3 regions of the Psychrobacillus sp. MER TA 171 genome follow, and region 2 is predicted to be linked to each of the others. Evidence: predicted binding sites of a transcription regulator. Region 2 holds the regulator's gene; each other region holds the start of a gene.
The links. The regulator Rex, encoded in region 2, represses fermentation and respiration genes when NADH is low (regulators of the CRP and FNR family bind a similar motif). The targets are predictions, from matches to a motif close to TTGTGAAATATTTCACAA.

Region 1 (10,577 bases), on a different contig from region 2:
CCAAGTTAAAGTTAGACATAATTCAGGGCAAAAGGAAAATAAGCTCCCGTTAGCGGTGCATATTAAAGTACCTGTAATTATAGGGGAGTATGATGTTGAAATAAGCTTAAAAAGAGCCTTAGATTTAGAAGAAAGAGTAGTTAATATTAAAGAACTATCAAAGGATATTCAATTGGCTTCTTGTAAATTCATACCTTCCTCTTTCGAGCAATCCAACGAAGAAGGTGTCCAACAGGCAACGAGAGGAAAGCTGTTAATAGAAGGGACTATTATACAAAGAATTGAATATACCGTGTTGTCGGAAAGCGAGGAAAAGCTAAGGAAAAAAGATTTACCGTCTGAATCGCCTAAAGTGCAACAAAATGCTGTAATTGAATTAGTTTTGCAGCTTTTACAAGTTCAGAAAGTGTATTATCCATCTACAAAAAAATAAACTCCACTTGTACTGTAATTTTGTTAGTGCAAGTATCTTTTTTAATGTAGCCATCTCTAACGAATGAGTTCGTTGGTGATGGCTTATTTAATTGCTCATTATTTATATAAATCTTTTAAGCAGTAGGCGACGAGTCCAGTGGGATCAATGCTATACACGGTTCCTAGCTCCTTCAAGAGAATGGTGATCATGAATTCCATAGAGCTAGTAAAATTTAAATTAGTGGTTGTGAATAGTTAGAGGAAATCTCTAAGCTATATTACACAAAAGAGTTATTTAAACAGTGAAATAGATAAATAATATCGACATAATTTACGTTTCTGTGTCTATTGCTTATACATCCATCGGTGATTTTACATAACTTAAAACAGAAATGAATTAATTTCGCAAAAAATGAATGGAGGAAATTTTAAATGAATGAAGAGAACGGTTTAAACAATGGCGATTTGTCCAATGTTTACCCATGTCCGGTAGATAATGCAAGGTCTCTACCACAATTACAGGATGATCCTGTTGATCCTTGCGTAGTACCCGATAATTTTTACCCGATTATTAAGGTGCCAGCTGTATTAGCGGAAACTACAATTCAAATAGTAGTAGAAGCGGATATATCATTAGATCCACCTGCAAGCGAAATCAAAAGAGTACACAAGGATGTATTCTTAACACAATGTAAGCTTGTACCGGTAAGGTTTGATCCGATGGATTCTTGCGATGGCTCTCGCAGAGTTACTAGAGCTAAATTATTTGTTGAAGGATTTATTAGAAAGGACATCGAATACGCAACTGATGATTGTAACGGTGTAATTTACGATCGTATTGCTTCCGTACCTTTCACAGGCTTTGCTGACCTAAATGGGTCTGATTTTATTCTATACCCTATCATTACTAAGTCTTCTGAAAGTCAATCCCGTTTCATTAATCCGAAAAACAGTGAAATGCCTCGTTTAGATAAGTATTTCTTTGAGAACAGTACTTTCTATAATGAGCAGCCTTATTGTGAATTGGTGAGAGCTGAGTTTTTCGAGCTTGACTACTCTCCGTGCTTAGTGGATATGCGCGATACTTTTGATACGCTTACAGAGAAAATGGTAGTAGATCTAACTTTAAAAGTACTACAAATTAGACAAGTAAGAGTACGGTCAGAGGGGTAAAAATTTAAATAGGCAAAGCCCTATTTGGGTGGGCGTGTGCTTAAATATGTATAATGATAAATACATTTTTAAAAGGGAGTGCTCTAAAAGTCAGAAATTTGGCTTTTACGGGTAGTCCCTCTAACGCCTTGTCCATACATAGAAACTACTAAAGTTTGTAAACGGCGAGATGATTAACAAGTGCAAGATTATAAAAACAAAAAGAGAGACTGTTTATATGAATAGTCTCTCTTCCATCGTATATATTTAAAAGAATGATAGTTACCAGAATTTATAACCTTTTGAACCTGGAGGAGCATTTTGAATCATATCAAACACCGGAACCGTATAAGCAAATAAAATTAAGAAAATACAAATCGTTAACCATATTTTCCAGTTTTCGAGTGCCATCGGTGTTTTTTCTGCATTTTCGGATACTTCTCCAATTGGAAATTCTGTATCACCTTTAGGAGCAAACCATACTAATTGAGCTACTATATATAAGACTAAGATGATACCGATGAATAAAATTGTACCGCCAACTGCTTGTGCGATTTGGTACGGAACCCACTCGGCTGCCTGGGCAGATTCACCATAGGTTGAGAAATCTGATCGGCGGGGGGCTCCCAATAATCCAGCAATATGCATTGCCCCAGACATGATGGACATACCTACTGCCCAAACAATACCTTGTATAATAGCTAGCTTATTCATTTGTTTAGTCAACACTCTCCCAGTAAGGTGAGGGATTAACCAATAGGCTGCTCCAAAGAATGTTAAAACGACAGTTGTTGCTAAAGTAAGATGGAAATGACCTGTAACCCAGATAGTATTATGTACTACTTGGTTCATTTGGTTAGATGCATTGATAATACCACCAGCCCCAGCAGGGATGAAGGCAGCCATTCCGATAAATGGTACTAGGAATCGCGCATCCTTCCAAGGTAGCTTTTTAAACCATCCAAATACGCCTTTTCCTCCAAGCTGTCTTCCACGAATCTCAAATGAAGCAAACATAGAGAAAGCAGTCAGAAGGGAAGGTATAACTACCATCATTGTTAAAACAACTTGCAAGTACTTCCAAAATGAATCAATACCTGGCTCTGTCAATTGATGATGGAATCCAACTGGGATAGAGAAGATTAAGAACAGCATAAAGGATAATCTTGCTAGTGCGTCCGAATAAATTTTACCTCCAATAATTTTCGGGATGATCACATACCATACCATATAAGCTGGCAATAACCAGAAGTATACTAATGGGTGACCGAAATACCAGAAAAGTGTACGAGAGAGTAAAACATCGATTTTATCTACCCAGCCTAAAGACCATGGGATTAATTGGAATACTACCTCGACTGCTACACCAAGTGAACAAATAATCCACATAGTTAAATTTACAATAACCATAAAAGTTAATAATGGGCTAGGTTGCTTTGGATTTGCTTTACGCCATTCCATATATTTCATGATCAAGCCAGCTCCGCCAATCCATGAGCCTACTACAACTAATGCCATCCCAACATAAAAAATCCAATGCGCTTGAAGTGGTGCATAAAAAGTATACAACACAGATGCTTCGTTTAATAAAACCATTACTGCAGCAGCAGTAGTCCCGGTTGTCATTGTCCAAAAACCAATCCAACCTAGTGTTCTCTGTTTATCTGTTAATGTGCCGGAAGTACGGCTAACAGCAGCAATTTGAAAACCAAATATAAAGTAAGTAGTTAAAATAAGTCCTAATAAAACACCATGAACAGTTAATAATTGATAGTAACCTATACCCCAAGGAAGGGTGAATTGCCCAGAACGTACAAGGGTTTGTAAGAGTCCGCAAAGTCCTCCAATTAATAGTGCAATAAAAGCTACATGAATATGAGCCATTGCAAGCTTGCCATCACGACGGTCAACTTTCACAAAGCTTTGGGCTTTTTCTGTTATTGTTGCCATGTTACTCAACCACCTTTAACTTCGATGTCATAGACGTGTGTCCTACACCGCAATATTCGTTACATAAAACTAAATACTCTCCAGCTTTATCTACAGTTGTTACATATTCTGAAACGTAACCTGGTTCAAGCATCATATTAATATTTGTATCTACTATCTGAAAGCCATGTATAACGTCTTTCGTTGTAGCTATAAATTTAACCGTAGAACCTAGTGGAACTTCAAATTCTTGTGGGTTATAGAAGAATGCGGATGCAACTACTACTATCTCATAATCCCATTCTTTACCTTCTACTTTGTGAACTCCTGGGTTATTGAATGGAGCAATCTCGTCTACTCGCTCATGATCAATATATACTTTTGCACTTGGTGGATGTGAACCATAGTGGAAGGCGCTAAAACCAACTATTATTAAAAATAAAACTAGTGAACTAACACCAAATGTTATCCACCATTTTTCATACTTGTGAATATGCATAACCTTTAACCTCCATTAGTTTAAAATCTGTCAATAAATAAATAGAATGCGAAAAACCAAGTGACTAAAATAAATATACCGACAACGCTAACTGATATAAGCGTCCCTTTTAGTTCTGGTTCTTTATTTTGTTTTTTGGACATCTGTCTTACACCTCCAAAACTTTCCTTCTTTTTCTATAGGTACATCATAAATTTAAAAAAACAAAGTTGATGTGATATTTATCACACATACAAAGGTTATATGTGAAGATACTGTGAAATAATTTGAAAGTAACAAAAAAGTAAATAGGAATTGTTATAAAAGTTATATATTAATTTTTAGTGGGGAAATATAAGTGTATGGAAGGATTAACGCATTTTTATGTTGGCTTTGTTAAAGAGTAAGGTTAATTTTATGAAGCAAAGCAAACTTTAAATCAGAGAGTAGAATTGATTTCCGCCCCAGCCGGACGCTTTCCTCGGGGTGAGCGATAAGCCACCACCCATCGCTTACGCGCGTGGTTGTGATGTCTTATCTGTCTCACTCATCCCGTAGGAGTCGCCGTCTGGCGCTCCAATCAATAAATGGGAACAGCTTTAGCATCGATAAAGCGCTAATAAATTTATTCGCATAAATATAGCTTTTATATTTTAGAAAATTTGATAATGAGGGCAACACTTATATCATGGGGCATGACAGCGATTTTTAAGGGATAATTATTAGAAAGACTATTGTCTCTATCCGCTTGAACAACTGCTATGATGTAACAAAAAAAGCCCTGAAAATTTTACGATTTGTAAAATTTCAGGACTTTTAACTTAAAGGAGGATTTTTTTCCATTCTCTTCGATGCGTACAAAGTATTAAGAATTATGTATAACTATCTAATCTTCATCAACAGTCAGAATAATAGCCATGGGACCTATGTCTGTAACTTCAACGGGTAGAAAGAAAGCCTGTTGGAAACCATATAACTTACTTTGTCCTACAATTACAGTAGGAGGGGTTATATCTATTTCTAATCCTTGTTGTGCAACAACCGTACATAAATTACCTGCAATCATGTTTCCTAGTTCGCCTGTAAAAGATTCAAGCATTTCTCCCTCTAAAGGCATACCAAACATAGAGGCACCAACAGATGAAAAATAATGAGAAGATGCATCTATTATAATTCTTGCTTTCATATCGCCTACAATACCGATCAGTACAGCCATTTCCACTACCTCATATGGTTGAGACAAGAGAGTAGGTGGGGTATAACTAAGGTTTAAAGGGATGACTGCTTTTATAGATTGAATCGTCCCATTCAATATAGTTTGTATGTTCCTAGAAAGAGTCATCTTTTTCCTCCAAGTAGTAAAGTTGAATCAATTTTAGCATAATATCTAGTCAAAAAGAATATATTTTATAGTCATTTGTGAATTGTTATGTTATCATTTAAATGAGAATGAATATCAAGTTCAGTTGAGAGGGAGATAGTCATGTTATATATTTTAATTGGCTCAACAGTTGTTATTTATAGCGTAGTTACAAAGCATGTATTAAGTTCAATAACACCTCATTCAAAATAAGAATTATTTATGTGATGACTTTATGACAATAAAGTCATCTTTTTTTATATTTTCTGATATGATATACATATTGTTTATTAGATAAAAAGGGGAAAAATTTCAAATGGATCAATTAGAAGAACTACAGAATATTAAACAGAAAAACGCTTTGCTTGCAGCTATCTTTAAGCAAAATAAGGATAATGAAAGATATGCCAAGTCAAAGCTATTTGCAGATAAATTAGAAAAACAAACATTTACCATTGCTTTTGCTGGTCACTTCTCAGCAGGTAAATCTAGTATGATTAATGCACTCGTAAATGAACAACTGCTACCGACTAGTCCCATACCTACGTCGGCTAATATTGTAACGGTAAATAAAGCAGATGAAAATTATGCGATTGTCCACTTTGTGGATCAGTCTCCTGTTAAATTCTCAGGAGAATATGATATACAGCATGTAAAAAAATATTCAAAGGATGGTAGTAAGGTTTCTCAAATAGAAATTGGTCATAAAACATCTGGGCTTCCAAAAGGTATTACCGTTATGGATACGCCTGGTGTTGATTCTACAGATGACGCTCACCGAGTGTCAACAGAGTCGGCGCTCCATCTCGCAGACATCGTATTTTATGTGATGGACTATAACCATGTACAGTCTGAATTGAACTTTCAGTTTACAAAACAATTGCTGCATTACAATGAAAACATATACTTAATCGTTAACCAGATTGATAAGCACCGAGAAGAAGAGTTGTCTTTTACTGCTTATAAAGAATCTGTGTCATCTGCTTTTACCGCGTGGAATGTAATTCCAAAGGATATTTACTATACCTCTTTAAAAAACAGAGAGATGCTACATAATGACTTTGAGCAAGTAAAACAAATTGTAAATGATTCCATCCTTCATAAAGAAGAACTTTTTTTACTTTCAGCTACAGCTACATTAGAAAAACTAAAAGATGAGCATCTGGAATTTTTAGAAGAGGAAAAAAAAGGTCTACAGCATGAGCTAAGTTATTTATTAACCGAGGAAGATTGGATTAATGTCGAAGAAATCTTGGAACAGTTTGAAGTCTCTGAGAAACAAAAAAAGCTTCAAGAAAGCGACGCTTGGAAAAAGGTATTTGAATCTAACAGAAAAGAAATTTTAAGCAATGCCTCGATAATGACGTATGAAATTCGGGAGAAGCTAAAGAGTTATGCGGAAAGCAGGCAGGATAACTTCAAAGTTGGCTTCTTATCGAGTAAGAAAAAGACGGAACAAGAAAGAAATAATAGGTTAACAGAGACAATTGAGCTACTAGAGACAATTGTTTCCACTCATATTACGGCACATATTAAAAACTTAATGAAGCGGATGCTAAAAGATGTTGGTTTATTAAATGACAGTAAGACAAGTGAAATAAATAATATGTCATTTTCATTGCCATCCGAAATTATCGTAGATACGATGCATAATGGGGCTAGTACAACAGGTGATGCGATATTAAATTACGCAAATCGTGTAAACGATGCAGTTAGCCGATACTTTGTAAAAGAAACGGAAGCTTGGAAAGAAGAAAATATTCAATATATTGAAGAGCATTCTTCTACTGAAGACGAGCAGTTTAATAAGAAAACGGATACTTTAAGAGAAAAACAAGAAGCTATTTTAAAAGTGACAGAAATAGAGAAAAGGGTAGAGGATCTTAGCAAGTTAGTAATAGCTCCTACTCTTCAAATTCGAAAGGATAGTGTCGATCTTTTAAGTGAGTGGAACGAAGAACGTCAATTGTTCGAACGTTCTATTGTGGAATATGTAGAGACAACTGAAGAGGAAGAAGAGGCAGTTAATGCTGTCGCTACTGAAGAGGAGAGATCTGAGGAAGCTCCAATATTAGCATTTGATGAAATTATTCACCGTGCAAATAAGATTGGAGAGATTTTAAAAGAGCTCCCTGACTTTCAGGAAGCTGCTTCCGTTATTAAGAAGAAAGCAATGCGGGTAGAAAACCAACAATTCACTATTGCGCTTTTTGGAGCTTTTAGTGCCGGAAAATCCAGTTTTTCTAATGCACTGATGGGAGCTAATGTGTTGCCTGTATCCCCAAACCCTACTACGGCAACCATAAATAAAATACATCCCGTAACAGATACTCACTTGCATAATACCGCTGATGTTAGCTTGAAGACGAAAGAGCAGCTTTTGGAGGATGTTAAGTTTGCCTTTGAACAGTTAGGAATTACTATTACTTCTTTAGAAGAAGCCTTCGAAAAAGCTCCAGCTGCAGTAAAAGAGAACTCTACTGAGGAAGTTCATAAATCCTTTATTAACGCATTTTATATCGGATACCCTGCTGTAAAGGACAAGCTGGGAGAAGTTTTAAATGTAGATGAAAAGGAATTTTCTCTTTTTGTCGCACAGGAATCTAAAAGCTGCTTCGTAGATTTTATTGATTTCTATTTTGATTGTGAGTTAACAAGATTAGGAGTAACTTTAGTTGATACTCCGGGAGCAGACTCCATAAATGCTAGACACACAGGAGTCGCTTTCGACTACATTAGAAACGCAGATGCAGTATTATTTGTGACGTACTTTAACCATGCTTTTGCTAAAGCAGATAGAGAATTCCTAATTCAGCTTGGCCGTGTGAAGGACTCTTTTGAGCTAGACAAGATGTTCTTTGTAGTGAATGCAATTGACCTTGCAAGTAATGAGGAAGAGGCAGATTTAGTAAAGCAATATGTCAAGGACGAGCTACAGCGTTTTGGTATTCGTTTCCCTCGAGTGTTTGGTGTCTCTAGTCTTCAAGCTTTGCAAGAAAAAGAAAATAAGATGCAGCTGCATAAAGGTATGGAGCAGTTTGAAAAATCATTCCATCAATTCTTAGAGCAGGATCTTAAGCAAATTGCTGTCATTGCTTTAGAAGAGGAATCGAATCGCCAGAAAAATAAATTGTTATCTCTCATCCAACAAACCGAGGCTAATCTAGCTCGAAAAGAAGAAAGACTGACGGAGCTTACTAATCAAGAAGAAAAAATAAGAGAACGATACACACAGTACAACGCTATATCCTTAACAAAGGATACGACGCAAGAATTAGAGTCACTACTTTTTTATGTTTTACAACGTGTGTATTATCGCTTTAATGAATTTTTCAAGGAAGCTTATAATCCTTCCCTGTTTTCTAATCACAGCGCTTCCGTTGCTTTAGACATCGCTCTAAAAGATATTCTTCAAATGATTCGTTTTGATTTGGAGCAGGAGTTACGTGTAACCAACTTCCGAGTTCTTCAATTTATCCAGAGACAAATAACCCAGCTGGATAAGGAAGAAATGAGAATCTTAAAGGATTGGAATGGAAGCTTAACTTTTAGCCCTCATGAAAGTGAGGACTATGAATTATTAGAGTTTGTAGGTCCTTTCCAAGACAAAGATAAATATAGTCACGTAAAATCATACTTTAAAAATGCTAAGTCCTTCTTCGAGAAAAATGAAAAAGAAAAGTTAAGGGATACTCTATCTGAGGAAACAAAAGTAGAAGCAACAGCCTATATCGAACAAGAGAAACAAAGACTGGTTGAATGGCTCATCCATTATGCTGAGCAAGAAATAGAGCGAGCTCGTATAAAATGGCTGAACGAATCATTACAACAGCTTGCTGCTGAGCGAAAACTGTTGGAGCAAGAAGAGACGTTGAACCGCTGGAAAGATATTTATCAAAAAATTCAGGGTGGAGGTAATGCTTAGTGACTAAGGTTTTTATCGATCTAACTGATATTGATGCTAATACTACAAGGTTTATCGATACACGCTTTAACCTAGCTGATTCTAAGGCTGGATTTGTTTTGTTTCAAGATGGGCATGTAGAAGGTGCGGTTTACTGGGACTTAGAAAAAGATCTTTCTAATATGGAGGATGTTCATGGTAGACATCCAATGATTTCGAAAGAGAAAATGACAGAACTCATACAGAGCGCAGGACTATCATTGGATGACCAAATAGTTATATACGATCAAGGAGCAGTACCTTTTTCTTTAAGAGCATATTTTTTACTAGAGTGGGCAGGCTTTAAGAATGTTAAAGTTTTACGTCAAGGTTTTGAAGAAATAAAGAAAGCTCTTCCCATTTCTAAAAATGTAACCTATTATGACAAGACGAGAGTAGTTCCAAGTTGGAATGATAATATATTGTTAAATATGGACGATGTCCGTGAGGTTGTAAAAGGGAACAAGAAAGGTCAGTTAATCGATGCACGTGCAGCTGCTCGATTCAGAGGCGAGATAGAGCCAATTGATCCGATAGCGGGTCATATCCCCACAGCAATTAACTTTGACTGGGAACAATTAAAGCAGGGTAGTACTTTTTTAGACAAAGATTCATTAACTGCAAAGCTAAGTGAGCTAACGAACAAAAAGAAGCCAGTTATCGCGTACTGCGGAAGTGGGGTAACTGCAGCTCCATTATATGCAACCTTAAAAGAAGCAGGATATGAAGATGTTAAATTATATGTTGGTAGCTATAGTGACTGGATTCGCGAGAACGAAATAGAAACATCTATATAACTAATATAAAAATAAATATGAGGCTAGGCTGCCAATTATAAACCTTAAAAATTTTACTACCTGGTAAGATTCCGAGGATTCTATTCTAATCACCTAGAGTTGTTTTCCGATACAGCGGACGCTTTCTGAGGGGTCTGCTAACAACTAAAATGGAGAAATGTCTTAAAAAACCGTGAAATCAAGTTGCCGATTTCACGGTTTTTTTAATGTTTAGGAAATTATGAAATTCTGAACCTGTGGGTAAATTGATGTCTAGCTTCATCGCCTTGCCCCTCGGGGTCAAATGGATAAAAGCTCCGGTGGCTGAGGAACTGCCTCCTCGCTTTTCTTCATTTGCCTGCCGGGGCAGTGACAGGCGATTATGCTTTTCTTGATGTCTAGCTTCATCGCCTTGCCCCTCGGGGTCAAATGGATAAAAGCTCCGGTGGCTGAGGAACTGCCTCCTCGCTTTTCTTCATTTGCCTGTCGGGGCAGACATAGGCGCTTGCGCTTTTCTTAACGTAC
Region 2 (10,577 bases):
TCCAGGGAAATCGAGCAAAGCATTCTCTAAAACCTCTTTGCTATCCAAATCTAAATGGTTTGTAGGCTCATCAAGAACTAGCGTATTTGATTTCAATAGCATGAGCTTGGCAAGTGCAAGTCTAGCCTTTTCTCCACCGGATAGCGTAGAGACTGTTTTTTGGACATCGTCTCCAGAGAACAGGAAGCGACCTAGTACATTGCGAACATCCTTTTCATTCATGAGAGGCCATTCATCCCATAGCTCTTTCAAAACGGTTTTATTGCCGGAAAGAGCTGCTTGTTCCTGGTCATAGTAACCAAATTGCACATTCGTCCCGTATTGAATATGCCCGCCAGCAGATGGAAGCTGCTTCATAATTGTTTTCAGCAAGGTGGATTTACCGACGCCATTCGGTCCAACTAATGCAATCCGGTCCTGCTTGTACACAGAAAATGAGATGTTAGAGGAGACGGTTTTATTGGAGTAGCCAACAGCAACATCCTCTAAGCGCAGAACATCATTGCCACTTGGGCGGTCGATGGTAAAACCGAAGTTAGCGGATTTTTCATCGCCATCAGGTGCATCCATCCAGTCTGTCTTCTCGATTACCTTTCTTCTAGACTGCGCCATCTTGGTTGTGGAGGCACGAGCCAGGTTACGGCTAACAAAATCCTCTAGCTTTGCCTTTTCCTCTTGTTGCTTCTCATACTTCTTTTTATCCAGCTCATAATTTTTTGCCTTTTGCGTTAAATAGGCACTGTAGTTACCAACGTATCTCGTAACATTATGGCGAGAAACCTCGTACACTAGATTTACTACCTGATCTAGGAAGTACCGGTCATGGGATACGATTAAAATGGCTCCACTATAATTTTTCAAATAGTTTTCTAAGAAGCTGAGTGTTTGGATATCCAAATGGTTTGTAGGCTCATCGAGTATAAGTAAATCGGGCTTACTTAATAGCATTTTAGCTAAAGCTAGGCGTGTTTTTTGTCCGCCAGATAATGCTTGTACAGGCTTGTCATAGTCGTCCGGGAAAAACTGCATCCCATGTAAGATAGAGCGGATGTCAGATTCAAAGCGATAGCCACCAGCCTCGTTAAATGCAAGCTGAAGCTCGTCATATGTAGCAGCTACTTTAGCGTAGGCTTCTGGATCCTCATAGACAGCAGGGTCAGCCATTTGGGCTTCTAATGAACGTAATTCTTTTTCGGAGTCTATTAAATGACTGAAGATAGATTTCATTTCCTCCCAAATGGTCAGCTTGGATTCTAAACCGGCATGCTGCTCTAAGTAGCCTAGTCTAATATTTTTTGGCATGATAATGTCACCGGAATCATAGGACATTTCTCCGGCAATTATTTTAAGTAAGGTAGATTTCCCAGCACCGTTACGACCGACTAGTGCAACTCGGTCACGGTCTTGAACCTCTAGCTTTACGTTTGTTAATATATCTTCCCCATTAAAGGATTTAGTTACTTGGTTTACTTGTAAAACGATCACGATTATTTGCACCTCAATTCTATCCTAAGTGTAATAGATAGGACTTGTCGTTGCAACGTTCTCCCTTTACAATGAAAGAAAGGTAACGTGAAAAAATGAATTTGCCTTATACATTAGGAGGATACTTATGAAACGTGATGTACCTCGCATTCCTCAAGCGACAATGAAACGACTTCCTTTATATTATAGATTTTTACAAAGCTTTCACAATGCAGAGCATAAACGTATTTCATCCCAACAGCTAAGTGAAGCGATGAAAATCGACTCGGCAACCATCCGGAGAGACTTTTCTCATTTTGGAGCATTAGGTAAGAAAGGCTATGGCTACGATGTACCGCATTTATTAGAGTTTTTCAGAAAAACACTAGATCAAGACGAAGCAGCGAAGGTTGCATTGATAGGTGTTGGTAGCTTAGGGACAGCGTTTGTTAAATATAACTTTCAAAAAAACCATAATACAAGAATAGTAGTGGCATTTGATACGAAGGCGCCACTTGAAGGAACCATTATTAGCGATATCCCAGTTTTTCATTCAAGTGTAATGCTAGAAAAGCTTAAGGAATACGGAATTGAATTAGTCATTTTCACTCTTCCAAGCCGTTCTGCCCAAGAGGTGGCCAACCTCCTAGTTGGATCAGATGTAAAGGGGATATTAAATTTCACTCCTGTTCCAATCAGCACACCTGATGAGATTCGCGTACATACGATTGACCTTTCGGTTGAACTTCAAACACTAATCTATATGATTCGAAACGATATATAAGAAAAGCGAAACCGCCTATCTCTGCCCCGACAGGCAAATGGAGAAATGCGAGGAGGCAGCTCCTCAGCCACCGCAGTATTTCTCCATTTGACCCGAGGGGCAAGGCGGTGTAGCTAGACACCAAGAAAAGCGGAACCGCCTATGTATGCCCCGACAGGCAAATGGAAAAAAGCGAGGAGGCAGCTCCTCAGCCGCCGGAGCTTTTACCCATTTGACCCCGAGGGGCAAGGCGGTGCAGCTAGACACCAAGAAAAGCGCAGGCGCCTGTCACTGCCCCGACAGGCAAATGGGGAAATGCGAGGAGGCAGCTCATCAGCCACCGGAGTATTTTTCCATTTGACCCCGAGGGGCAAGGCGGTGTAGCTAGACACCAAGAAAAGCGAAACCGCCTGTCACTGCCCCGAAAAAATAAAAACTAGCAAGGATATCAAACTTCTCCATTCATCTGAAAAAGCCTTCGACTCTAATTTAGTCGAAGGCTTACTTTGTATATTCGCTTTTCAGGAGGGAATAAATGACAAGGTCGATATAGCGTCCCTTTTCAAATTCATGTTCCCTTAGAACACCATCTCTGTGAAAGCCTAGCTTACTTACAAGGGAGGCATCGTTTTCTGACGTGATTTGAGCTTCAATTTTGTTTACATTTAACTCTGAAAAGGCAAAGTGAATAACAGCCTTTAGTGTCTCCGTCATAATTCCCTTTCCCCATGATTCAGGGGAGAGGTCATAGCCTATTTCTATCCGGTTATGTTCAACCTCATAGTTTAAATAGCCACACGTACCAATCACTTTTTTGTTTACCTTCTCTTCTATTACCCAACGCAAACCAGTTTGCTCCAAAAATATTTTCTCGTACCAACTAATCTCGCCTTTTGCATCTTCAATAGAAGTAAACGGATCGAGTGGCATATGCTCTACAACATTTTCATTGGCATACAATTCTAGAATGTCGTCGGAGTCTTGTTCGGTTGCTTTTCGAAGAATAAGTCTTTCTGTTTCTATTATAGGAAGCTTCGTAAATGAAAAAGTCATAGTGATTCCTCCTTATTGCAACATTTCTGCTAATCTTTCAAAGAAGTTAATGATTTCTTCATTATATAGTTGTGCAATTACTACGAATCCGTTTAAAAGCATATGGGCAATAATAGAAGTAATGATTCGTTTTGTCTTATAATAAATGAATGCGAATATAAAACCAGACACAGCATATATTAGTATGTGCGTAAACTCAAAATGGATGACTGCAAAGGACAGTGAGCTTATAAGTGCTGCTACAAAGAAGTTTGTTTTAGGTAATAATGTTCCGAAAATGATACGACGGAAGATGAGCTCTTCTAAGATTGGGGCAAAGAATACGATAGAGAAAAAAACAAAGGGCACCGAACTAGCTAGTTCCATGAAATCTTGTGTATTTTCAGAACCGGGCTCGATTCCAAAAAATTTAATCTCTATATTAGCAGCAAGGGCCTGGCCGTACAAAACCATTATGAATCCCAAAACTCCCCAGGCAACTGATTTGAGTGTGCTCGAAGCTTGTCCCTTTAAAGGTCGGATAAAGCTCTTGTCTTTTCGGATGATAAGTAAAGTGATGATTGTTGCAGTCCCCATTCCGATGAAAGTCCACCAGCCGTTAGCCAGTAACATAGGATTTTCCAGGTTATAGTATTTAAAAACCATAAATAGCAGAGAAGCAAAGATGATTCCGGAGAGCTGCATGACACAGTAGGTGATTAATATGTATAAGGCTGTTTGTTGTTTTTTCATCTAAATATCCTTTCCGTCTTCTATAAAGATTCTATTGCATAGCATACTGGTAATTATTATATGTGCTAGCCTTATTGTAATGGAAAACTAAAATAAAATCGCTTGTTAGCTATTTTATTCTTGGACAGTTTTAGTATTGAAAAGGGACTTGCTTTCGCACAAAGGCAAGGTGAAATACTCATGATCTAAGAGGAGAAAGTAGATAATAAAATTTTAAAAAAAGTTTAGGTTCTGACTTGCAAAATTTCCATAGTTTAATTATTATTATAAGTGTGTTAGCACTCAAAGTGTGTGAGTGCTAATAAATATTAAATTCAACTTATTTTAGGGAGGTAGTTTCACTTGTTAAGACCATTAGGTGATCGTATTGTAATCGAATTAATCGAAGCTGAGGAAAAAACAGCATCTGGCATCGTACTTCCAGACTCTGCTAAAGAGAAACCACAAGAAGGTAAAGTCGTTGCAGTAGGTACTGGACGAGTACTAGAAAACGGAAACCGCGTTGAATTAGACGTAACAGAAGGGGACCGTATTATCTTCTCTAAATATGCTGGAACTGAAGTAAAATATGAAGGCCACGACTATTTAATCTTACGCGAAAGCGATATTCTTGCTGTAATCGGCTAATAAAAGAAATTAAAAAGAACAATTAGGAGGGCATAATAACATGGCAAAAGAAATTAAATTTAGTGAAGACGCTCGTAGTGCAATGCTGCGTGGAGTAGATAAATTAGCAGACGCTGTTAAAGTAACATTAGGGCCAAAAGGTCGTAACGTAGTATTAGAGAAAAAATTTGGTTCTCCACTTATTACAAATGATGGTGTAACAATCGCAAAAGATATCGAGCTTGAGGATGCTTTTGAAAACATGGGTGCAAAATTAGTAGCTGAGGTTGCTTCTAAAACAAATGACATCGCTGGTGATGGTACAACAACTGCGACAGTTCTTGCACAATCTATGATCCGTGAAGGACTTAAAAACGTAACAGCTGGTGCTAACCCAGTTGGTATCCGTAAAGGAATCGACTTTGCTGTAGCTGCTGCTGTAACAGAGCTTAAAGCAATCTCTAAACAAATCGAAGGTAAAGATTCAATCGCTCAAGTAGCTGCTATTTCTTCTGGTGATGAAGAAGTTGGTGAATTAATCGCTGAGGCAATGGAGCGCGTTGGTAACGACGGAGTAATTACAATCGAAGAATCTAAAGGATTCACAACAGAGCTTGATGTGGTAGAAGGTATGCAATTCGACCGCGGATATGCATCTCCATACATGGTAACGGATTCAGATAAAATGGAAGCTAACTTAGACAACCCATATATCTTAATCACAGACAAAAAAATCTCAAGCATTCAAGAAATCTTACCAGTGCTAGAGCAAGTAGTTCAACAAGGTAAACCACTTTTACTAATCGCTGAGGATGTAGAAGGGGAAGCGTTAGCTACTCTAGTAGTAAACAAATTACGTGGTACATTCAATGCAGTAGCTGTTAAAGCTCCTGGATTCGGTGACCGTCGTAAAGCTATGCTTGAAGACATCGCTATTCTAACTGGTGCAGAAGTAATCACAGAAGACTTAGGCTTAGACTTAAAATCTGCGAACATCACTCAATTAGGACGCGCTTCTAAAGTAGTAGTAACAAAAGATAACACAACAATCGTAGAAGGTAACGGAGATACGAAAAACATCTCTAGCCGTGTTGCTCAAATCCGTGGCCAATTAGAAGAAACAACTTCTGAATTCGATAAAGAAAAACTTCAAGAACGTCTTGCTAAGCTTGCTGGTGGAGTAGCTGTCGTGAAAGTTGGAGCAGCTACAGAAACTGAGCTAAAAGAACGCAAACTTCGTATTGAAGATGCACTAAACGCAACTCGCGCAGCTGTAGAAGAAGGTATCGTATCTGGTGGTGGTACTGCACTAGTAAACGTATACAACAAAGTAGCTGAGCTTGCAGAAACAAAAGAGGGCGACGTAGCAACTGGTATCCGTATCGTTCTTCGTTCATTAGAAGAACCAGTTCGTCAAATCGCTAACAACGCTGGTTTAGAAGGATCTATCGTTGTAGATCGCCTAAAACGCGAAGATATCGGCATGGGCTTCAACGCAGCAACTGGCGAATGGGTTAACATGATCGAAGCAGGTATCGTAGACCCAACTAAAGTTACTCGTTCAGCTCTTCAAAACGCTGCATCTGTAGCTTCTCTATTCTTAACTACAGAAGCAGTAGTAGCAGACATTCCAGAACCAGCAGGAGCAGGCGGCATGGGTATGCCTGACATGGGCGGAATGGGCGGCATGATGTAATAAGCCTTGTTAACCCATGATTCATAAGGGTTACGATGTGAAGTGAAGTTTAGAGATTAACATATAGGATCGTTTAAAAATAGAAGCTTCTCAGTAGTTGTAATAACTAGTGGGAAGCTTTTTTTATTTCTTGCTACTTTTTCCTTCATTTGTAGAGAGTACGTTAATTAGCTGATAAAAGGAATTGAAATTTAATCAAATAGTTTAAACAAAAGAAAAAAGGGCACTTAAAGTAGTAAGGAAACAAATTTCAAAAAACAGACAGGAGGAATAATGGATGACACAATTTGCTACGTATAACAACGAACTGACTAATACCGAGGAAGAGAAAAATGGAAAGCTTATAAAGGGCTTGGTAGTGGGGGCTGTTATCGGCGCGGCTATTGCAATGCTTGATTCCAATACACGAAACAAAGTAACATCCACAACCAAAAACGTGAAAGACTCAACATTGGATATGTATAGCCAAGTTAGAAACAATCCAGGAGAAGTGAAAAACGATCTACAAGAGCGACTGAAATCTGCCTCTACGGTTCTGAAAGACGCAATAAACGACGCACAATCTCTATATGAAAAAGTGAACGAGAACATTCTTGCACCAGTTAGTCAAGTAAAGGAAGATTCAAGTGGGATTATTTCAAGTGCTAAAGAGATCACGTCTGATATAAAAGAAATAAGTGGAAAAGTGAAAGAAGCGGGAGAAGAAGTGGTAGATGGCAGTAATGGAAACAATCACACTAAAATTTAATATCTAAACTAAAACAGCACTTACTTTATTCTGCTAGAGTAAGTGCTGTTTTATTAATTAATAGCTGGTATCAGAATTTCAACAGTAGAATCTGGATCATTCACATTACCATTGAATACATATACAGGCTGATAATAACCTTTAGTATCATAAGTATAGTCTATGCGAACATCCGTTATCGTTAACTTATCTCCTTTTTGTAGAGGATTGAATAAGCTAAACTCCCCATTTAGTAATGCCTTATATGCTTCCTGTTGGGATATAACTTCCTTCTCCCTAACCAATTTATTATCACTCACGTCATAAATGATGCTATCAGGAGTTTGTTTATCAGAAAGGTTAACTACGATAAATCCTTGAGAAAAATCCTCACATGTAGATTGTACATTCTCTCGCTTTTCTAAATCCCAACGAATGGTACGTTCATCTTGCTTCTGATAGGTAGCATTACTAGGGAATAAACCTTCATTTTCTAACCAATCTTCCATAGACCGTTTTTGCTGTTCTATGTCTACTTTTGGAACCTCTTCGCTATAAGCATCAGATGAAAAGGACCATGAACCATTGGACATGAAATAAGTTAAGTAATAGAATTCACCTTCCTCATCTATCAGCTGTAGCTGGCGATTTTCCCCTTCCATTCGTATACCACCGTGCTGTTGTAAAGCAAATTGATCGGAGATGGATTGTGAGACTGTTTTAAAATTATTAATATCTCTAACATCTGAATTGTGGTACATACAAGCATTAGTCGATTTGTTAGATAGCTGTGTCTCTAGTTGCACATCAATTTGCTCCATACTTTGTTTTTGTACAGGCTTAAATGCCAGGTTTCCAAACTCTTGTGCATTATATACAACACTTGCTATACCGAATAACAGAACAAAAATTAGTGGAATAGCAAATGCTTTTACAATTGGAGCTAGTTTTAACTTTCGTTGCTCGATGCTTGTCATGATGGCCATTACTAAAAAGTAACCTGCTAGACTTCCGATTGTATTATGCAGAAGGTCGTCAAATTCAAAGATCCCTTTACCAGAAATGTACTGGAATATTTCTATACAAAGAGTAAATACAATCGAAATAATGAATACTCTCCAGAACCGTTTCATTTTTGGATGGATCAACGGCAATAAAACACCTAATGGAACAAACATTAACATATTAAAGAGGATTAACTGTAATTCAGGCATGGACCATTTGTTCCAGGCATTCACATAGCTACTGAACAGACTAGGATTAAATTGGCCAGTAAACATTGCAGGCCTACTTAAAGTAGTGATCCCTAATACGACGGTTCCCCAGCAAATCAGTAAAGGGATTAAAATAAATTTGGACAGACGTATTAGTTTTTTCCCCAGATAAACCTTTTTAAAAAGGAAAAACCCAATGATTAAGGCAATGAAAATAAAAATAGAATATTTTACATACGGCAAAAGACCAGACACTATACTTATTAAATCCATGAGAACGTAACCTCCTAAAATTAATTGGTAAGTTTATGGTAACCAATAAATCTTAAGGGGATATTAGGATAAATCTTAAGGTTTTATGAGTATTGAAATATAAGGAATTCTCAAATTACGTGATACAAATCTGGATGTCTATTTAAATATTTCTAGCTTATTTGTCATTTTTCGTTCATATATGCTCCTATAGCTCTGAAAAGATAAAGGTAGGGACTCTGCCGTAAATAGATCTTCATAAAAGGTAGAGGGATTATTTGATCCATTATCGTCGTTGTTTTTTTCTATAAGACCCCATATTTTTGGAGAGAGAGAAGATACTTTAGGTAATGCAGGAGATAGTGTTGTTTTTAAAGGGATAAATTCCGTATGGGCAGCATCATATTTCTTAAATTTAGGGTTAATGCGTATAAAGTCCTCCTCCGAGTTAAAAACGATGTTTGTTTTAAGTACCTCTTTATTATTCTCCATTAATTTATTATATGTTATATCGTACTCAGATCCGGAATCATCGTTTTTCCACGCGATAAATTGGACTGCTCGCGGTAGGTCTATAAATACATTGTTTTGAAAGGTAGGGTTAAGGGCGCCACTAGCCATAATTCCTCTATTCGAGTTGTATTCACCTGGGTCAACATTTTTGATGATATTATATTCTATTGTTGAGTTGCTCCAGTTCATGACGCGTATGGCATCCTGACGCATTTTTTCTATTTTATTATTTCTAATAACAATATTATCGTGATATTTACCACCCGAATATTTATGAGTACCGATTGCCCGGTCTAAGTCATAGAAGACATTGTCCTCTATTAGCATATTGGTGTTTGGTGTCTTGTCGAATTTACTCCATTTAGAGCTCCAGCCATTCGTCAGCTTGTCAGGGGTATCGATATTAATGGCTTCTTTTATTTCAGTTGGAGAGGCTTTTGAATTCATAAACTTGTTGTTGGATATAACAGCGTTCCTTGTGGCATCAATTTCGATGAAATGACCAGAATACATGTTAGTAAAATGGATATTCTCAATTTTAATGTTTTTATTATGTCCTGCAATAATAGCAATTGCATCCTTATCAAAATTTAAATCCATGGTCGCTGTTCCTGCTCCAATGAACGAGATATTTTTTTCACCTTCGTGCTTACCATAGACACCTTCCTCTTTTCCTAATGAAGGTCGGATAAGATGGAAAAGTGATTTATCGGCATCGAGCTCAGAGGTGCCAGTTTTATCACTATTAACAAGCTTTGCGCCATCTTCTAATTTAACCGTTACATTAGAAGGGACAAAAAGTACATTGGATACTGTGTAAGTGCCTTTTTCTATGATGAGTGTCCCACCGTTTATTTTTTCAAGCTGTTCCAGATAGGAACGTAGTAAATAATAATGTTTCGTATGAGAATTGTATGTAGAATAGCTCTCGAACTTATGATTGTATGTATCGCTGGATGGGGTAATCGTATATGTTTCTGCCTTAGCTTCTATAGAACCTGTAGGAAAGACAACCCATAGTGTCCACATGACTAAGATCAGTAAAAATTTTTGCATGATTTCTTTCTTCCTCCTGACAACTGCTTATAGTCTAGTCTTTGAATTTTTCTAGATTACTAGACTCTATAACGTATTTACCCGAAATAAGAAATAATAATCAGGGAGTCATTTTAGCGAAGTGAATTGCACGTGGGAAGAGAAACAAAACAACACGGATATTTTTCATCTGGGAGAAGTATATTTATTAGGCGAAGGAAATAAGGAGTATGTATAAAGTGATGAGCTGGAAGTGAAATTCCTAGCTCATTTTTTTCTTCGGTATTTTAGGAGAGCGTTTTAGTCATTATTAAATCTATCTGTTCTTCATCACCCATATAAAAGGAATGACTGCTGGTTTGAACAAACCCCATGTTCTTATAGAAAACAATTGCATTTTCATTCTTCTCCCATACACCTAACCAAATTTTCTTTTTATCGCGTTCCATTGCGATTTCTATCGCCTTGTTGAGGAGAAGTTTTCCAAGTCCTAGCTTTTGAAACTTATTCTTTACATATATC
Region 3 (10,577 bases), on a different contig from region 2:
AAGAAGTAACATCAAATTTTTTTACTGAAGAACAAGCTATTCCAATTATCAACGAAAAGACTCAAGGTGACTTATCAAAGTATTCATTAGTTTGTGTTGAAGATTGCAGATTAGTTGTTGGTGATATTGATTCTGAAAATACGATGTTAAACAAATACCCACAACTTGAAATAATGATCCGTAAAATGATGGAAATAAACGTTGGTGAAATACAAGATCAATTCGGTGAATTTATTGGTTCTTCTCCAGAGGAACGATACGAATCCATTTTAAGGAAACGCCCCGAGTTAATTGAACGTGTACCACAACATCAATTAGCTAGTTATCTTGGAATTACTCCTGAATCGTTAAGTAGAATAAAAAAACGTATTAAAAAAAATACATTATAAAAAAAATTCCATCCCACCAATTATCCTCCTTCAAAGTAGCAACTAAGCACCGAAGACTGACTTACCAAATATCATTGAACTATATATCACCCTTACCTTTTGTGTTTACAAATAAAAAATTTATAAAGTATCTAGAAATTAACTTAAGTCAATGAACGGTTTTTATCCTCTTGTTATTATTAAAATTAATCAAAGATATTAACATTTGGAGGAGATTTTTATGAAGGCGATAGTTTGTGATCAATATGGTTCGCCCGATGTGCTTGTATTAAAAGAGATTAAAAAACCTTTCCCTACTGAGAACCAAGTATTGGTAAAGGTTAATTCAGCATCTTTAAATTTTGGCAACTTAGTTCTTTTGAAGGGCAAACCCTTCTTAGCCCGATTTGCGTTCGGACTAACGAAACCAAAATACTCTATTCCAGGAGGTGACATAGCTGGTACAGTTGAAGCTGTTGGGGAAAACGTAAAGCGATTTAACGTAGGTGATGAAGTATTTAGTGACCTCTCTACTTGTGGCTGGGGTGGTTTTGCTGAATATGTAACTGCACCAGAACATGCTTTAGCGCATAAACCCAACAATATTTCCTTTGAAGAAGCAGCTGCGACTCCTATGGCAGCTGTGACTGCCTTACAAGGCCTACGAGATAAAGGTGGGATTCAATCGGGGCATAAAGTATTAATTTATGGCGCATCTGGAGGCGTTGGTACTTTTGCGGTGCAAATCGCTAAATCATTCGGTGCTGAAGTAACTGGCGTATGCAGTTCACGAAACGTTGAAATATTGCGTTCTATAGGAGCAGATCATATCATCAATTATACAAAAGAGGATTTCGCACAACATAAGGAATCCTATGATTTAGTTCTCGGCGTCAATGGGTCTAATTCCCTTTCAGCTTATAAAAAGGTTCTAAAACCAAATGGGAAATTTGTTCACGTAGGAGGTTCTGAGTCTCAGCTTTATCAAACGTTAATTCTTGGGCCTTTTATTTCAATGACTGGAAGCAGGAAAATGAGTAGCCTATTACAGAGAGCAAATCAAAATGACTTAAATGATGTAAAAGAGTTACTTCAAAGTGGAAAAGTTAAACCAATAATTGATAAACGGTTTAAATTAAGTGAAATAACGGAGGCATTCAAATATTTCCAGGAAGGTCACGCTCAAGGTAAAGTAGTGATTACTTTATAATAAGTGCCTTGCTTCATCCATAAATAAAAAGCAGACGGAACTTAGAAGTGCGATACCAACACCTCTAACCCGTCTGCTTTTTAATTCACTATTACACTAACTCCAACCAAGTAACAACTTCACAGTGTGTTGTCTGCGGGAACATATCAACTGGCTGAATCTCCTGTGTCTTATAGCCGCCGTCCTCTAAGATGCGAAGATCACGCGCTAAGGTTGCTGGATTACAGGAAACGTATACCACACGTTTTGGGCGTTGTTCAATAATCGTTGTTAGTAGTGCCTCGTCGCAGCCTTTTCTTGGAGGGTCCACAACTAATACATCTGCTGTTTTCCCTTCCTTGTACCAGCGTGGGATGACTTCCTCTGCTGGGCCTGCTTCAAAGTACGTGTTCGTAAAGTCGTTTAGCTCGGCGTTTCTTTTTGCATCCTCAATTGCTTGGGGAACAATCTCCACACCAAGTACTTGCTTCGCTTTTTGTGCAAGGAACAAAGAAATCGTACCAATTCCACAATAGGCATCGATAACTGTCTCGTCACCTGCAAGCTGTGCATAATCAAGCGCCTGCTGGTATAACACTTCTGTCTGCTCTGGATTCACCTGATAGAAGGACCTAGCGGAAATTTCGAAGCGTACATCTCCGATTAGATCCTCAATCGTTGGTTTCCCCCACAATAGGTTAGTTTGATCCCCAAAGATCACATTTGTATTTTTGGAGTTTATATTTTGCATAATGGAGGTCACCTTTGGCTCTACCTCTCTAATTAGCTCAATAATCGCTTCCTTTTTGGAAAGCTTAGGATGCTTCGTCACTAGGACAACCATTACCTCGCCGGTAGCTCGTCCTTTACGTACTACTAAGTGGCGAAGCTGACCTTTCTTCGTATCCTCATTGTAAGGAATCAAGTCTAGCTCTAATGCCTTCTCTTTGAATGCTCTCATCAATCGGTCTGCTTCATCGGATTGAATTAGACAAGTCGGTGTGTCTGCAATACGGTGAGATTTTGCCTGGTAGAACCCTCCAATCACCTTTCCATCGACTAAGCCAAATGGAATTTGGGATTTATTGCGATATTCCCAAGGATTGTTCATTCCTTTTACCGGTAGTACTGGTGCATCAATCTTACCTAGTCTTTGCATGACATTTCGAACCATATTTTCCTTCCATTTCAACTGACCTTCATAATTGATATGCTGAAGCTGACAGCCACCACACTCATAAAATACTGGACATGGTGCTTCCACACGGAAAGGAGAAGGCTCTACAATATGAAGTAATTTAGCAAAGCCATAGTTTTTTAATGTTTTTACAACACGTACCTCTGCTTTTTCATCAGGAAGACCCCCGTGGATAAACAGTGGGTAGCCATCGACCTTTGCTACTCCTGACCCATCATGTGTCAAATCCTCTATATAAACTGTTAACTGATCATTCTTATTTACTGGTGTGTTCACGTTAAATCTCCGTTCTTGTGTAATGGATATTATTATATCAAATAAAGGCGTTCAATAGTATTAGGTAGCTTATGTATATAAATTTCCAACTAATTTTAGAAACAAGAAAAGCGGAATCGCCTGCACTGCCCCGACAGGCAAATGGGGAAAAGCGAGGAGGCAGCTCCTCAGCCACCGGAGCTTTTATCCATTTGACCCCGAGGGGCAAGGCGATGAAGCTAGACATCAAGAAAAGCGGAATCGCCTGTCACTGCCCCGACAGACAAATGGGAAAAGCGAGGAGGCAGCTCCTCAGCCACCGGAGCTTTTATCCATTTGACCCCGAGGGGCAAGGCACAGGTTCCGAATTTTATAATTTCCTAAACAACAAAAAAAGTAAGGAATTATTCCTTACTCATTTAACTTTAATATAGACGAATCCTCTATAACAGACCAGTGTTTATTAGGTAATACACTTTTGTTTAATCGAGTTACAAACCGTTCTGCCTCTTCATAATCATAAAATACTTTTACCATTTGGCTATTTGAGTTTTTCAACACTTCTGTAACACCATTTGTGTTACGTGCTATCACAAACATGGTCAACTCCAGGTTATGTCTTTAACAATAATATTGTTATAAGATTATTATCTCATATACTGGAAATATTGTATACATTATTTGGAAGATTTTAAAAAATTATTTTAACTAAATGGGAGTTTTTCTAATTTATTTCTCTATTAATTGACCATTCACAATTCCATTGAGCTGACTCCAATTCTCTATTTCATATGTTGGTATTATAGTTGTTGTGTTTTCCTTTTGGTTTGGATTAAACCAGCATGTATCTATTCCAAAATGGTTTCCACCTTGTATATCAGAAGTAAGAGAATCACCAACCATCAATACTTTAGACTTTTCTGTTATTTCTAATTTCTTAAATGTATATTCAAATATAGCAGGCTGTGGCTTTTGATAACCAGCTTCTTCTGAAGTGATGATAGCTTCAAACACATCCTTCAATGGTGAACTCTTGATCCTAGCATGCTGGGCAATTTGAAATCCATTTGTTAATATAGCTAAACGACTGCCAGCCAGACTAGCCAGCATTTCCTCCACCCCAGATATTAAGTGGATTTCTCTACCTAGATTTTCTATGTACTTATGACTTACTGCTTCCAAATCTAACTTTAGATTATGTTCTAAAAATAAACGTTTGAATCTCTCTATTTTAAGTATCTCTAGCGTTGTAACGCCCTGTTCTAATTCGTCCCATAAAACCTTACTAATTGACTTGTAGCTGCCTAAGTAATCTTGCAAACCGTTTGGCAGTCCATATTCTAAAAATAACTGATGGAATGCATTTCTTTCGGTCATTCCAAAATCGAATAAGGTATCGTCCAAGTCGAACAATATTACGTCATACTTCATTTATTTCTCCACCTCTCTAAGCTTATTTTAACACCTGGGAAGGAAATGAGCAGAAAAAAAGACCCCAACCTGAGGTCCTGGACAATTATTCATCTCTTACTGGTCCATCCATGGTAGATACCCAGAAGGCTATAATAATGGAGCCAATCAGTACTATGAAGGGAGCATAAAATATTAGGAATTCCATCATAACGTTCATTCCTCCTAAGCGTGATTTTTCTTTTTCCCTTTAACATAATCTTTGTTGAATAGAAATAGCTTTAGTAACAAATACAAGGAGGGGATTAATAAGGCTAGCCCTAGAACAAATGCAATGATTAATGAAATTGCCATGGCCTCATTTGTAAAGCTATCGTGTATAGATAAGTATGGATAAAGTAAATACGGTAAATGAGAATACCCATAAGCAAAAAAAGCGATTAAAAATTGTCCTGCCAGAAGTCCAAATGCTAGACCATATTTTTTCTTTTTCCACAGTAACCAAACGGTACCTAAGAACAGGAGGAAGGACAAACCAAACGTCCACCAAATATCAAGCATATTATTATAATGCTCCACATTGTGTGAGCGTAATTCTACCATTATTCCGCCTGCAGTTATAATCGTTGGAAAAGACCAAATCAATGCGTACTTTCTCATCAGTTGAGTTGCTTTTGGGTCCCCTGCCTTATTGGCATACCAAGTTAAAAAGACTGCAGAGATATACAAAACAGAGGTCAAGCTTAAGGCCACAATAGACCAAGTTAACGGACTAGTGAACAAGGCATCATAATTTAAACTTGGTGATCCGCTGATCATATCAACGAAACCGCCCTCTGAAATAGTTAGTACGATAGATAATGAAGCCGGTAGTAACAATCCAGATAAACCATACATAAAAGAATACCCTTTATGGCCTCTGGATCCATACGTTTCAAAGGCATAGTAGGACCCTCTGATGCCAAGCAATATTAATGCTATGCCCACAGGTACGAGAAGAGTAGTTCCATAATAGTAGGCAGTCTTAGGAAAGAAACCAATAATACCAACGAAGAAAAATACGAGAAATACATTTGTTACCTCCCATACTGGAGATAAGTATCGTTGAATAATATTGCTCAGTATATGTTGTTTACCAGTTATTAAGCTATATGCATTAAAGAAGCCGGCACCAAAATCAATGGAGCCTACTATTACATAACCAAATAGAAAAGCCCATAGAACGGTGAGACCAATAATCTCTAAACTCATGTAATATCACCGCCTTTATCTAATTTTCTATCCTCTATCTCCTGTTCAACAGGATTTCTACGGAACATCCGAGTAAGTACTACAACACTTCCAACTCCAAGAACTAAGTAAAGGCCAGCAAACAGAACTAACATAAAATCTACCTGCCCACTTGTTGTTGCTGCATCCTCCACCCTCATGATTCCTCTTAATATCCAAGGCTGCCTTCCTACCTCCGCTAGCCACCAACCTGCCTCAATTGCAATAATAGCAGCAGGTCCTCCTAAGACGAGAAGCCATCGAAACAACCTAGAATCTACAAAGGACCACTTTAAACGTTTACCTAACCAATAAAATGCGGAGAGAGCTGCCAGACCCATCCCAATTACTACCATAATATTAAAAAGATAATGGATATAAAGTGGAGGTCTTTCATCCACTGGGAACTGATCCAATCCAATAACCTCTGCAGTTGGGTTAGAGTAAGCTAATATACTCAAGGCATAAGGTACCTTAATAGCATATTTCACTTCCCCATCATCTAATATTCCAAACAAAACAAGTTCAGCATTTTCCTGTGTCTCAAAATGCCATTCGGCAGCTGCTAGTTTTTCCGGCTGATACTCCGCTAAATATTTTCCGGAAAAGTCGCCTATAATAGCAGTTGCAATTGAAAAGATTAATCCTAATTTTACAGTTAAATACAAAGCTTTTTTATGATAAACATGATTAGAACCCTTTAACAAACGGAAGGCTGCAATGGAAGCCAGTACAAAAGCAGATGTCATATATGCGGTTACCACTACATGGGCTACCTTCGTAGGCATCGCAGGGTTAAACATTGCTAGGATTGGATTAATGTTCACCATTTGCCCATTTACCATGTCAAATCCTTGCGGTGAATTCATAAAAGAATTTACGATCGTGATAAACACTGCGGAAAAGGAAGCCCCTACTGCAACTGGTATAAGCAATAATAAATGCTTCTTCTGATTTTCAAAACGATCCCAAGTGTAAAGATAAATTCCAAGAAAAATAGCCTCAAAGAAGAAAGCAAAGGTCTCCATAAACAAGGGTAGGGCAATCACATTGCCGGCTAACTCCATAAAATTCGGCCATAATAAGGAAAGCTGCATTCCAATTGCTGTTCCAGTTACTACACCGACGGCAACCGTAATAACAAATCCCCTTGCCCAGCGCCTTGCTAGTAATATGTAATGTTCATCATTCTTTTTTATACCAACCCACTGAGCAATCATAATCATTAGTGGAACTCCAACACCGATAGTCGCATAAATAATATGAAAAGATAAGGTTAACTCCGTTAAGACACGACTATAGAAAACTGAATCAGCATTTCCCATACTTGACTCTCCTCACCCTCCAAAAATTCTTCCAGCAATAGATAGTATCATAATACCTGCCACTACAAAGGCGAGCCACATTAAGTATCTCTCTTGTCTCTTATACACTAACCATTCCTCCTTTATGTTGCTCAGATATATTATTAAATTATTCCCAATATTATTGGATTCATAACCTTTTAGAGAGGAAAGTCAAAAATAAACTGGATGCAATGCATCTCCCCCTTTTTGAATCCATTAGTATGCTTACGTTTGTTCAATAAAAAAAGGCTTTACTCCTTTTTGAAGTAAAGCATCTGATCGTATCAGTTTTAGCGTTCAAATTCTATTTGTTCTATTTAGTCTAACATTCAAGGATGATTACCTTTTTTCGAATAAGTTGTATGGAGAAGTGCTCCTGAAAAAGCGTACGCAGTTACGAAGAACACTACAGATAATTAGAATAAAAGCCCCAAAAACTTTACTAAATCGTAAAATTTTCGAGGCCTTATTATGTTGAGGAGAGTTTTGTCAAAACCGCTTCATTTTATGGTCTATCTTGCTCACGAATCTCATCGATTGGAACAAAGACATCTATATGTCTATATAGGTTTTGGAATGTGGCAGGAATAGTTCCCCCATACTCTCCATCCAGATTTAAGAGAACCTTATCTTCGGAGGTCACTTTAATGTGCTGGGCTTTTTTATAAATGACATGAGGATCTTCTAAATGTTCTCCACGAATAGCTAAAGTGGCAAGTCTTATAAACTCTGCAATATTTACTTTCTTTAAGATAAGCAACGAGAAGTTCCCATCATTAATACTTGAATTTGGAGCAAGCTTCTCGAAGCCCCCTACAGAGTTGGTTAGACCCACAAGGAACATCATCGCTTCATCTTCGAATACTTCCCCATCATATTCAATTCGAACCTTCGTGGCATTAATCGATGGAAGCATTTCAATTCCTTTTAAGTAATAGGCTAGTTGTCCAAGCATTGTTTTTAATTTACTAGGAACTTCATAAGTAAGCTCTGTAATTCTTCCTCCGCCAGCAATGTTAATAAAATAACGGTCGTTTACTTGACCAACGTCCACTGGAATAGTATCACCCTGTACGATTATATCTACTGCACGTTTAATATCCCGAGGAATATGAACTGCTCGAGCAAAATCATTTGTCGTTCCCATTGGAATGAGACCAATCTTCGGGCGATTTTCAAATTCACTTACACCAGCAACAACCTCGTTCAGTGTTCCGTCTCCCCCAGCAGCAATAATTATATCAAAATTATTTTCTACCGCTTTTTTTGCTGCACTAATTGCATCTCCTTCACCAGTCGTTGCATGGCAGGACGTCTCATATCCAGCTATTTCTAAAGCCTCCAAAACTTCTGGAAGATGTTTCTTAAATAATTCTCTCCCTGAGGTAGGATTGTAGATAATTCTTGCACGCTTCATACGGATTTCCTTTCTACTTTACAATTTCTTCATTATAAAGACTCTATTTCCTCACAAAAAGTTCCTAACATATGAAAGAGCCGACTAAAGCCGACTCCCTTAAATATGCGATTCGCTTATTTTTGAAGAATAGGCAACCAGCTACTGCGAATTTCTTCGTAAACTGCCAAGTGAAACTCTTTGTTTGCTATAAATTCCTGTGTCATTTGCTCATAAAATTTCTTTTGGATATCTTCGAATGCCGGGTCTTCCTTATCAGGAAACTTGGCTCTTCCTTCCATCACAAATTTTTGAACCATCTCAGCACGAGGACCCCATTTAGAAATTACTTCTCCGTCCTGACTTAACAATAAATAAACTGGAATGGAGCGCCCTCCATTTGTTAAGTACTGGTCCATCAGCTCTAGATTCTCATCGCGGTAGACAGTGCGAATGTCCAAATTTCCAGCTTCTGCAATCTTTCGTACGATAGCATTATTCATCATGGCATCACCGCACCAGTCTTCTGTGATAACTAATATATGCGGCTTTTCTGTTTTTAATATCTCAATGAATTCATCATCCGCTGGAACTTGAAATTGGTCGTATATACGAAAGGATTCCTCTTTTTTGGTAGTCATATCATTCATATACTGCTCTAAGGTTTTAGCTTCTTCAAAATATTGTTGTTCAGTTTTCAATGAAAAATCCCCCTTTTTCCTTAAGTATACTTTCTTTAGCCACTTGTTTCAAACAAGTTGTTGACACGCGACCTGTTCAGGATTAAAGTAGTTATTATTTTACATCCAATAAAAGGAAGTGTCCCAATGGAGAAAAAGCTCTCTTTTTCACCGCCTGTTGTGATTGCAAGTAGCTTTGCCACCTTGATCTTTCTAGGAACAGTTTTGATGAAGCTTCCTTTTGCTACGACAAATCCGATTTCCTGGGTAGATGCATTCTTTCTAGTTACATCTGCTACCACGGTTACAGGTCTCAGTGTTTTTGATCCTGGTAGTACTCTAACCATGTTTGGGGAAATTGTTTTACTAGTCTTAATTCAATGTGGTGGTATTGGGTTAATGACGTTTGCAGTCGCTATACTTATTCTTCTTCGCAAAAAAATTGGCTTGCAGCACCGAATTTATTTGCAGGAATCTTTTAATCAGCCTTCTATTGGAGGTATCGTCAAGCTAGCTAAGCATATTCTCTTATTTGTTCTTCTTACAGAGAGTATTGCTATCGTCTTCTTAACACTCCACTGGATACCAAGGTTTGGCTTTGGAGATGCATTATATTATAGTTTGTTTCACGTAATTTCTGCTTTTAATAATGCAGGCTTCTCTTTGTTTCCGGACAATTTAATGGGCTTCACTAGTGATCCTCTAGTTATATTGATTATTACTAGTCTAATAATCATTGGAGGAATTGGATTTGTCGTAGTAATAGATATCTCTCGCAAGAATAAATTTCGTGCATGGTCACTACATACCAAGCTTATGATCGTGGGCACATTAATAATAAATACAATAGCTACACTTATTCTTTTAATCTTAGAGTTTAATAATAATGATACAATTGGCAAAATGGGAATCTTCGAGAAGATAATGACCTCCTACTTTAATGCAGTAACTCCAAGAACGGCAGGCTTTAATATGATCGATTATGGCCAAATGGAGGACCCATCTCTATTATTCACAATGCTTCTCATGTTTATCGGTGCAGGTAGTGCCTCTACGGCTTCTGGCATAAAGCTTACTACCTTTATTGTCATCATAGCAGCAACGTTTGCATTTTTCCGTCAGCAGGAGGATCCAGTGCTATTTAAAAGGTCCATCTCACGAGAAATAATTATTAGGTCTCTCGTTATTAGCACAGTTAGCTTAGCAACCGTTTTTATATTTGCTTTTGCTTTAACTATAACAGAGCAGCTTCCTCTGCTCCCTTTGCTATTTGAAGTGTTTTCCGCATTCGGAACTGTTGGTATCTCAATGGGCATTACCTCTCAGCTTTCAGAGTTAGGCAAGGTATTCATTTGTGTGTTGATGTTCTTAGGCAGAATTGGACCACTCACGTTATTTTTCATCTTAACTAAACCGAAAAAGGTTAAATATAAATATCCAAATGATCAGGTGTTTACCGGTTAAGG

Region 1: the regulator Rex is predicted to act here: its motif matches at 4,207-4,224, upstream of M3627_RS13890 (cytochrome c oxidase subunit 2A).
Region 3: the regulator Rex is predicted to act here: its motif matches at 7,155-7,172, upstream of M3627_RS16020 (cytochrome ubiquinol oxidase subunit I).

The regions. Positions count from the first base shown of each region.
Region 1 is NZ_JAMAWN010000015.1:12,075-22,651, forward strand. Features, by position in the region: gene M3627_RS13870 (DUF7852 domain-containing protein) at 1-433, shown strand, start outside; gene M3627_RS13875 (CsxC family protein) at 847-1,587, shown strand; gene M3627_RS13880 (b(o/a)3-type cytochrome-c oxidase subunit 1) at 1,849-3,516, opposite strand; gene M3627_RS13885 (cupredoxin domain-containing protein) at 3,518-3,994, opposite strand; gene M3627_RS13890 (cytochrome c oxidase subunit 2A) at 4,015-4,137, opposite strand; gene M3627_RS13895 (chemotaxis protein CheX) at 4,860-5,315, opposite strand; gene M3627_RS13900 (dynamin family protein) at 5,650-9,258, shown strand; gene M3627_RS21095 (sulfurtransferase) at 9,258-10,073, shown strand; gene M3627_RS13910 (hypothetical protein) at 10,569-10,577, opposite strand, start outside.
Region 2 is NZ_JAMAWN010000014.1:43,491-54,067, forward strand. Features, by position in the region: gene M3627_RS13605 (ABC-F family ATP-binding cassette domain-containing protein) at 1-1,485, opposite strand, end outside; gene M3627_RS13610 (redox-sensing transcriptional repressor Rex) at 1,613-2,248, shown strand; gene M3627_RS13615 (GNAT family N-acetyltransferase) at 2,729-3,280, opposite strand; gene M3627_RS13620 (CPBP family intramembrane glutamic endopeptidase) at 3,293-4,012, opposite strand; gene groES (co-chaperone GroES) at 4,355-4,639, shown strand; gene groL (chaperonin GroEL) at 4,680-6,314, shown strand; gene M3627_RS13635 (YtxH domain-containing protein) at 6,592-7,062, shown strand; gene M3627_RS13640 (VanZ family protein) at 7,116-8,528, opposite strand; gene M3627_RS13645 (right-handed parallel beta-helix repeat-containing protein) at 8,667-10,076, opposite strand; gene paiA (spermidine/spermine N(1)-acetyltransferase) at 10,343-10,577, opposite strand, start outside.
Region 3 is NZ_JAMAWN010000021.1:4,734-15,310, forward strand. Features, by position in the region: gene M3627_RS15985 (Crp/Fnr family transcriptional regulator) at 1-389, shown strand, start outside; gene M3627_RS15990 (NAD(P)-dependent alcohol dehydrogenase) at 610-1,578, shown strand; gene rlmD (23S rRNA (uracil(1939)-C(5))-methyltransferase RlmD) at 1,670-3,031, opposite strand; gene M3627_RS16000 (hypothetical protein) at 3,244-3,444, shown strand; gene M3627_RS16005 (hypothetical protein) at 3,422-3,610, opposite strand; gene M3627_RS16010 (YjjG family noncanonical pyrimidine nucleotidase) at 3,740-4,441, opposite strand; gene cydS (cytochrome bd oxidase small subunit CydS family protein) at 4,527-4,631, opposite strand; gene M3627_RS16015 (cytochrome d ubiquinol oxidase subunit II) at 4,646-5,671, opposite strand; gene M3627_RS16020 (cytochrome ubiquinol oxidase subunit I) at 5,668-7,014, opposite strand; gene M3627_RS16025 (diacylglycerol kinase) at 7,541-8,452, opposite strand; gene M3627_RS16030 (thioredoxin family protein) at 8,569-9,132, opposite strand; gene M3627_RS16035 (TrkH family potassium uptake protein) at 9,259-10,575, shown strand.